DNA from 2 places in the Pseudaquabacterium inlustre genome. Region 1 is predicted to be linked to the other one. Evidence: predicted binding sites of a transcription regulator. Region 1 holds the regulator's gene; the other holds the start of a gene.
What was found. The regulator FliA, encoded in region 1, starts transcription of late flagellar genes. The targets are predictions, from matches to a motif close to CTAAAGTTTNNNNNNNNNNNGCCGNTA.
Positions count from the first base shown of each region.

Region 2: a site for FliA is predicted at 1,895-1,921, ahead of AACH10_RS13040 (chemotaxis protein CheX). Genes of this name have one in related genera too.

Region 1 covers NZ_JBBUTH010000001.1:301,822-306,227, reverse strand. Annotated here, with positions in the region: gene flhF (flagellar biosynthesis GTPase FlhF) at 1-1,203, shown strand, start outside; gene AACH10_RS01465 (MinD/ParA family ATP-binding protein) at 1,261-2,085, shown strand; gene AACH10_RS01460 (RNA polymerase sigma factor FliA) at 2,116-2,829, shown strand; gene AACH10_RS01455 (AAA family ATPase) at 2,858-3,415, opposite strand; gene pnuC (nicotinamide riboside transporter PnuC) at 3,412-4,074, opposite strand; gene ftsB (cell division protein FtsB) at 4,071-4,346, opposite strand; gene eno (phosphopyruvate hydratase) at 4,392-4,406, opposite strand, start outside.
Region 2 covers NZ_JBBUTH010000007.1:330,836-335,241, reverse strand. Annotated here, with positions in the region: gene purT (formate-dependent phosphoribosylglycinamide formyltransferase) at 1-804, shown strand, start outside; gene AACH10_RS13045 (MBL fold metallo-hydrolase) at 866-1,852, shown strand; gene AACH10_RS13040 (chemotaxis protein CheX) at 1,993-2,961, shown strand; gene AACH10_RS13035 (response regulator) at 3,035-3,406, shown strand; gene metK (methionine adenosyltransferase) at 3,502-4,406, opposite strand, start outside.

The sequences.
Region 1 (4,406 bases):
CTGGCTGCCACGCAGGCGGCCGGCCAGGGCGCACGCGTGCCCGAGCCGGGCGCCGAGGCGCCGGGCCTGCGCGTGGTCAACGGCGGTCCGCGCCGCAACGCGGCCGAAGCGCCCGCCAGCGGCCTGGCCGCCCGCGTGCGCCGCCATGCGCCGCTGCTGGACGACGAGGCCCCGCTGCACGACGAGCCGCCGCCGGTCATCCGCCCGGCCCGCGGCCTGCGCGCGGCCACGCCGGTGAACCTGTCGGGCCAGGACGAGACGCTGGCCGAGCTGCGCTCGGTGCGCAGCTTGATCGAAGAGCGTTTCGGCATGCTGGCCTTCATGGAGAAGCTGCAGCGCAACCCCAAGCAGGTGGCGCTGGCGCAGCGGCTCTTCGACACCGGCCTGTCGCCCGGCCTGGTGCGCAAGCTGGTGCAACAGCTGCCCGCCAACTTGCCCGACGACCTGGCCTGGGCCGCCGAGGTGCTGGAGCGCAACCTGGTCACCGACGAGGGCCAGCCGGCCATCGAGGACCACGAGGGCGTGCTGGCGCTGATCGGCCCCACCGGTGTGGGCAAGACCACCAGCACGGCCAAGATCGCCGCCGCCTTCGCCACCAAGTATGGTGCGCACAACCTGGGCCTGATCACGCTGGATGCCTACCGCGTGGCCGCCCACGAGCAGTTGCGCGCCTATGGCCGCATCCTGGGCGTGGCGGTGCACACCGCCCACGACCGCGCCTCGCTGGAAGACCTGCTGGAGCTGCTGCAGAGCAAGCGCCTGGTGCTGATCGACACGGCCGGCATGGCCCAGCGCGACACCCGCACCCGCGAACTGCTGGAGATGCTGTCGCACCCGGCCATCCGCAAGCTGCTGGTGCTCAATGCCGCGGCCCAGGGCGAGACCGTGGAGGACGTGATGGTCGGCTACGACGTGGCGCGCTGCCACGGCGTGGTGCTGTCCAAGCTCGACGAGGCCGTCAAGCTGGGCCCGGCACTGGATGCGCTGATCCGGCACAAGTCCCGCGTGGTGGGCGTGGCCAACGGCCAGCGCGTGCCCGAGGACTGGCACCGCCTGAGCGCCCAGGCCCTGGTGCAGCGCGCGCTGCGTCCCAGCGGCGGGGCCACCTGGCGCCTGGACGCCGACGACGTGAACCTGCTCTTCGCTGCCACGCCGGCGGCGCAGGGCGCGGCCGCCGCGCGCGGCACCGGCCTGCACGCCTGAGGCCCGATCCCCCGATCCCCCGAACCCCCCGCCCATCCGACCGCCGCCGTACCCCCGATGACCCAGCACGCCGCCACCGTCGCCCGCCCGCGCCGCCAGCCCGTCGACCAGGCCCATGGCCTGCGGCAGCTGTTCGCCGGCAGCCGCCAGCGCTTCGTGCCCCTGGTGCACAACCCGCATGTCGGCTTCGGCGGCGTGGTGATGGAGCGCCTGTGCACGGCCTTTGCCGGTGCCGGCCTGCGCACCCTGGTGGTCGATGCCGCCGACACCGCCAGCGCGCCGCACGAGCTGGCCGCGGTGGACCTGGCGGCCTGCATCGAACGCCTGTCGCCCAGCGTGGGCTACCTGGCCGCCCGCGGCCTGCCGATGCGCTACCTGGACCACCGCGCCAGCACCGCCGGCTTCCTGCAGGCGCTGTCGGTGGCCGCGCCGCAGGCCGACATCGTGCTGGTGCATGCCGGCGCGTCCGACCTGCGCCGGCTGTTCAGCGGCCGGGCGCCGCGCCCGGTGCTGATGGCCGGCTTGCGCCCCGACAGCCTGACCGAGGCCTATGCGGCGATGAAACTGCTGGGCCAGCGCCTGGGCCCGCTGACCTACGACACCGTGGTGGTGGGCGACATGTCCGCCCGCCGCGCGCGCCAGACCGCCGAACGCCTGGCGCAGTGCGCCGACCACTTCCTGGGCGCCGCCATCGGCTGCTGGGCGGTGGTCGACCCCACCGCGCCGGCGCGCGCCGCCGTCAGCGACGACCTGCACTTCCTGGCCCAGGCGCAGCTGCCCCAGGAGCGCCCCTCGGGCGCCGACCTGGGCGATGCCGGCGCCAGCCACGCCTACCTGCATGCCGCTGCGATGCCTGCATCGCAGCCCGGCCGATTGAACTGAATGACCGTACCGTCCCCCCGGAGCCTCGCCATGTACACCGAAAAGGGCCGACTCGACGCGAACGCGCTGCTCAAGCAGTACAGCCCGCTGGTCAGACGGCTGGCGCACCAGATGATCGCCAAGCTGCCGGCCAACGTGGAGCTGGACGACCTCATCCAGGTGGGCATGATCGGGCTGTCCGACGCGCTGTCGCGCTTCGACGCCAGCATGGGCGTGCAGTTCGAGACCTTCGCCACCCAGCGCATCCGCGGCGCCATGCTCGACGAGTTGCGCGGCAGCGACTGGATGAGCCGTGGCGAACGCCGCCAACAGCGCAGCATCGAGGCCGCGGTGCACAAGCTCGAGCAGCGCCTGGGCCGCGCGCCCAGCGAGAGCGAGATCGCCAAGGAAATGGAGATGTCGCTCAGCGAGTACCAGGAACTGCTGGGCAAGGTGCGTGGCACCCAGCTGGTCTACCTGGAGGACATGACCGGCGAGGACGGCGACGACGACTACCTCGACCGCCATGTGGCCGACGAGGAAGCCAATCCGCTGGCCCTGCTGGAAGACCGCCGCATGCGCGAGGCGCTGGTCGAGGCCATCAAGAACCTGCCCGAGCGCGAGCAGTACGTGATGAGCATGTACTACGAGCACGACATGAATCTCAAGGAGATCGCTGCCGTGCTGAAGGTGACCGAGAGCCGGGTGTGCCAGCTGCACAGCCAGAGCATCGCGCGCCTGCGCTCGCGCCTGCGCACCTGGTGATGAGGATGGCGGCGCCTTGCCGCCCGTCTCAGCGAGCCAGCAGCGGCGCCAGTGCTGCCAGCGCCGATCCCACCCGCGCCGCGCCCAGGCCCTGCACACCGTGCCAGGGCAGGGCGTGGCGCGTCAGCATGTCGCGCAGGCGCGTGTCCACCTGCGCCCGCACGGCCGGGCCATCGCGCAGCGGATCGGGCTGCCACGCGAGGTCCGGCGCGGTCAGCAGCGTGGCGTCGCAGCGCCGGTGCAGGGCCACGGCCAGCGTGTCCAGCCCGTCGTCACCGAAGAACTGCTGGCTGTAGACCGCCGTCATCAGCGCCGTGGTGTCGGCAATCACCAGGTCGTGCGTGGCCGCCGCGGCGTCGATGCGCGCATGTTGCGCGCGTGCGATGTCGGCCTGCTCGTCGGCCCGGGGCGTGCGGCCCTCGGCCTCGCACCAGTGGCGCAGCCACTCGCTCACCCAGGTGCAGCGCAGGCCGGTGGCCGCCGCCAGCTGCGACGCCAGGGCCTGGGCCAGCGCGGTCTTGCCGGTGCTCTCGGCACCCAGGATGCCGATCACCCGGGCCGGGCGCGGCGTGGTGCCGCCGCTCATGGGCGGGCCGTGCTGGCCGGTGCGGCGGCTGGCGCGCGCGCCAGCGCCGCCCAGGCCTTCCAGCCCCACAGCGCCATGGCGGTGAACAGCGCGTACAGGCCCACGGTGAGCCACAGGCCCTTCACCGCGAACAGGCCGATGCTGACCAGGTTCACGATCACCCAGGCCGGCCAGTTCTCCAGCCACTTGCGGGCCAGCAGCCAGGTGCCGGCCAGGCTGCCCACGGTGGGCAGCGCATCGAGCCAGGGCACGTCGGAATCGGTGGCGTGCGACAGCAGCAGCGCCAGCAGCGGCCAGGCGGCCAGCGTGGCCAGCGCCACCTTCAGCAGGCCGCCGCGGCCCAGGCGGCGCACCGCCAGCGGCGCGCCGTCGTCACCGGTGCCACGCAGCCACTGCCACCAGCCCCACAGCGCCGCGGCGATGAACACGCCCTGCAGCGCGGCCTCGCCGTACAGCTTGCTGTGCGCGAACAGCCAGGCGTAGAGCGCCGAGCTGGCGATGGCCAGCGGCCAGCCCAGCGGGTTGACGCGCGCATTGCACACCACCATCCACACCGACAGCACGCAGGCCGCCAGCTCCAGCCCGGTGATCGGGCTGCCGCCGGGGGCGGCCAGGGGCTGCAGCAGGGCGTCGGACAGCGCGGCGAGCAGGCTGTTCAACGCTTGGCGAGGTATTGCACGAACACCTCGTCGGGCTTGACCATGCCCAGCTCGCTGCGCGCGCGCTCTTCCACCATCTCCAGGCCCTGGCGCAGGTCGTCCACCTCGGCCAGCAGGCGCTCGTTGGTGCGCTGGCGTTCGGCATTGGCGCGCAGCTTGCCGTCCAGCTCGCGCTGCTTGGCGGCCACGTGGCGCAGCCCGCCGTCACCCAGCCACAGGCTGTACTGCACCACGGCCAGCAGGGCCACGAGCGCCAGGGTGACGAAGCGCATGGCGGGCCGCCTCTCGTCGTCGCGGTGGGTGCGCGGCTGCGCCGGTCAGCGCAGGTTGTA
Region 2 (4,406 bases), on a different contig from region 1:
CTGCAGGCGGCCATCGACGGGGGCATCGGCTACCCCTGCATTGTCAAGCCGGTGATGAGCAGCAGCGGCAAAGGCCAGAGCAAGATCGACGGCCCCGCCGATGTGCAGAAGGCCTGGGACTACGCCATGGCCGGCGGCCGGGTCAGCCACGGGCGCATCATCGTCGAGGGCTTCATCGATTTCGACTACGAGATCACCCAGCTGACCGTGCGCGCCTTGGGGCCTGACGGTCAGGTGCAGACCCACTTCTGCGACCCGATCGGCCATGTGCAGGTCAGCGGCGACTATGTGGAAAGCTGGCAGCCGCACCCGATGACGGCCACCGCGCTGCAGCGCTCGCGCGAGATCGCCAAGGCCATCACCGACGACCTGGGCGTGGGCCTGGACGGACAGCCCTCCGGGCTGGGCCTGTTCGGCGTCGAGCTGTTCGTCAAGGGCGACATGGTGTGGTTCAGCGAGGTGAGCCCGCGCCCGCATGACACCGGCATGGTGACCATGATCACGCAGTGGCAGAACGAGTTCGAACTGCACGCCCGCGCCATCCTGGGCCTGCCGGTCGACGCCACGCTGAAGAGCCCCGGCGCCAGCGCCGTGATCTATGGCGGCGTCGAGGCGCAGGGCATCGTGTTCGACGGCGTGGCCGAGGCGATGCGGGTGCCCAACAGCGAGATCCGCCTGTTCGGCAAGCCCGAGAGCTTCACCAAGCGCCGCATGGGCGTGGCCCTGGTGCACGATGCCGATGTGGAGCGCGCACGCACCCAGGCCAAACTGGCTGCGTCGAAGGTCAAACCCCGCCAGGCCTGAAGCAACCCGCGTCACCCCCGCGACCCGCCGGGCCGCTGCGGCGCCTTCACAATCGGCGGCCATGCCTGCCGCCATCCACACCCGCGCCAGCGATCCGTTCGACGGCCTCACCGTGCTGGAGCGCGGCTGGCTGTCGTCGAACAACCTGCTGATCCACCCGGCGCGCGGCGAGGCCGGGGCGCTGCTGGTCGACGCCAGCCACGCCAACCACGCCGCGCAGACGCTGGCGCTGGTGCGCCAGGCGCTGGCGGCTGCGGGTGAGGCGCCGCTGGCCGGCATCGTCAACACCCACCTGCACTCCGACCATTGCGGCGGCAATGCCACGCTGCAGGCGGCTTTCGGCGCGCCGCTGCGCATCCCGCCCGGCCAGGCCGAGACGGTGCGCGCCTGGTTCGACAGCCGTCCGCCGGTGGGAGCCGATGGCGTGGGCCGCAGCTGGGACGGCACCGGCCAGCGCCTGATGCCCTTCTGCCACGATGGCGTGCTGACCCCTGGCGAGCCGCTGGTGGCCGGCGGGCGCGAATGGCAGGTGCTGCCCGCGCCGGGCCATGACCCCGACTCGGTGATGCTGTTCGACGCCGCGAGCGGTGTGCTCGTCTCGGCCGACGCGCTGTGGGAGCACGGATTCGGCGTGGTGTTTCCCGAGATCGAGGGCGAGCCCGGGTTCGACGACGTGGGCGCGGTGCTCGACCAGATCGCCGCGCTGCCGGTCAGGTGGGTGCTGCCGGGCCACGGCGCACCCTTCAGTGACGTGGCCGGTGCGCTGGGGCGGGCGCGCTCGCGGCTGGCCGGCTTCCAGGCCGATCCGTCGCGCCATGCCCGGCATGCGATGAAGGTGCTGTTGAAGTACCACCTGATGGAAGAACGCAGCCAGCCGGTCGAGGCCCTGCTCGACTGGGCCGAGGACACCCCGCTGCTGCGCGGCGCCTGGGCGCTGAACCCGCCGCGCGGCGTGCCCAGTGCCCGCGCTTGGCTGCGCGCGCTGCTGGAGGAACTGGCTGCGGCCGGCGCGCTGCGCGCCGACGGTGACACCGTGCACGACTGCTGACACGGCGCAGGCCCGCGGGCGGCGGATCAACCCGCATCCGGGCTCCAGTTCGGCGGCCGGATGCCGAAGACAAGGGCTGGTCGGGTGGCGCCCAGGCGCCGCCGTTTCGTTCCTCACGCACGCACGCCGTGCCCGCCTCCATGTCCGACAACACCCCGTCGCTGGCCGCCAAGGTGCTGCTGTTGGAGCACGATCCCTCGCACTACCGCGCATTGCTGGAGTTCTGCGACGGCATGGGGCTGATGCCGCTGCCCTGCACGCCGGCCGAAGCCCAGTCGACGCTGGCCATGCACAAGGACCTGGCCGGCGTGCTGCTGGCCGAAGATCTGCCCTGCGAGAGCGGCGATGCGCTCGCGCTGGCGCGCAGCATCCACGCGTTGCGCGCCGAGCTGCCGATCTTCCTGCGCCGCACCGGCAGCGCGCCGCTGTCCGACGCCGATGCCCAGGCGGTTCGCTACCCCTGGCCGACCGGCGAACTGGCGATGCTGCGCCAGCTGGTGCAGGGCAGCCTGTTCCGCCTGCATTACCCGCATGAACTGGTGCAGGGCGTGCTGGACCTGACGCGCGAGGCGCTGGCCGGCATGTTCCCCGGCGCCGAGGTCAGCCACGAGCCGCCGTACGCGGTGCACGACCGCATCATCTTCGGCCAGGTGTCGACGCTGATCCCGATCGAGAGCACCTGGTGCCGTGGTTACATGATGCTGCAGACCGAGGAGGCCGCCCTGCGCCAGGCGGTGATCCAGGGCCTGGGCATGGAAGGGGCCAGCACGGACCTGAGCTTCCGGGCCATGAACCAGCTGCTGGCCGAGACCACCAACCTGGTGTGGGGGGCGTTCAAGAACCGCTACATCCCGCCCGAGGCCTTTGCCAGCGAGCAGATCCAGGTGCCGATCGTCATCAACCACGAGCAGAAGTACATCTCCTTCGGCTCGAGCGACCCGCAGCTGTGCGTGCGCTGGCGCCTCAGCGATCCGCGCCGCGCCGGCATGCCGGCACTGACCATCGTGCAGCGCCTGATCTTCAACCTGCTGTGGTCGCCCGAGGGCTACGCCAGCTATGCCGCGAGCGCGGTGCCGCCGCAGGCCTCGGGCGCGCTGGAATTCTTCTGACCCGCCGTGGTCGACCGCCACATCGCCACCCCTGCCGCGCCGCCCCTGATCCTCGCGCGAGAAAAACCTGCCCATGGCCCATGTCCTGATCGTCGATGACTCCAGCGTCTCGCGCGACTTCGTCGCCGGCTACCTCAGCCGCAACGGTTTCGAGGTGGCCACGGCCAGCGATGGACGGGAGGGCTTGGCGCAGTTGCGCGACGACCCGTCGATCCGCCTGGTGGTCAGCGACGTGAACATGCCCAACATGGACGGCATCACCATGGCCGAGAAGATGCGCCAGGAGCTGTGCAACAAGCAGGTGCGCATCGTGATGCTGACCACCGAGAACAACACCAAGCTGCGCGAGCGCGGCAAGGCCGTGGGCGTGAACGGCTGGATCGTCAAGCCCTTCCGCGGCGAGCAGGTGCTGGGCTCGTTCCGCATGATCTGCGGGCTGAACTGAGGCGGGCTTCAAGCCCTCGGCCATGAAAAAGGGCGGCCTTGCGGCCGTCCTTGGCGTTTGTGGCCCGGCGCGCGCGGCGCCGGAGCCAACCGGACTTACTTCAGGCCGGCGGCGGCACGCAGCGCCTGGGCCTTGTCGGTGCGCTCCCAGGTGAACTCGGGCTCGTCGCGGCCGAAGTGGCCGTAGGCGGCGGTCTTCTGGTAGATCGGGCGCAGCAGGTCCAGCATCTGGATGATGCCCTTGGGGCGCAGGTCGAAGTGGGCCTCCACCAGCTTGGCGATCTCGTTGTCGGGGATCACGCCGGTGCCCTCGGTGTACACCGTGATGTTCATCGGCTTGGCCACGCCGATGGCATAGGCCACCTGCACCTGGCACTGCTTGGCCAGGCCCGCGGCCACCACGTTCTTGGCCACGTAGCGGGCGGCATAGGCGGCCGAGCGGTCTACCTTGGACGGGTCCTTGCCCGAGAACGCGCCACCGCCGTGCGGGCAGGCGCCGCCGTAGGTGTCGACGATGATCTTGCGGCCGGTCAGGCCGCAGTCGCCCTGCGGGCCGCCGATGACGAAGCGGCCGGTCGGGTTGACCAGGTAGCGCGTGTCCTTCAGCCACTCGGCCGGCAGCACCGGCTTGATGATTTCCTCGATCACGGCCTCGATGAAGCTGGCCTTCATCGTGGTCTGGGTCTCGCTCTGGTCGGGGCTGTGCTGCGTGGACAGCACCACGGTGTCGATGCTGTGCGGCTTGCCGTCCACGTAGCGCATCGTCACCTGGCTCTTGGCGTCGGGGCGCAGGAAGGGCAGGCGGCCGTCCTTGCGCAGCTGGGCCTGGCGCTCGACCAGGCGGTGCGCGTAGTGGATCGGCGCCGGCATCAGGCTGGGCGTCTCGTCGCAGGCGTAGCCGAACATCAGGCCCTGGTCACCGGCGCCGGTGTTCAGGTGGTCGTCCGAGGCGTGGTCGACGCCCTGGGCGATGTCGTTGCTCTGCTTGTCGTAGGCCACCA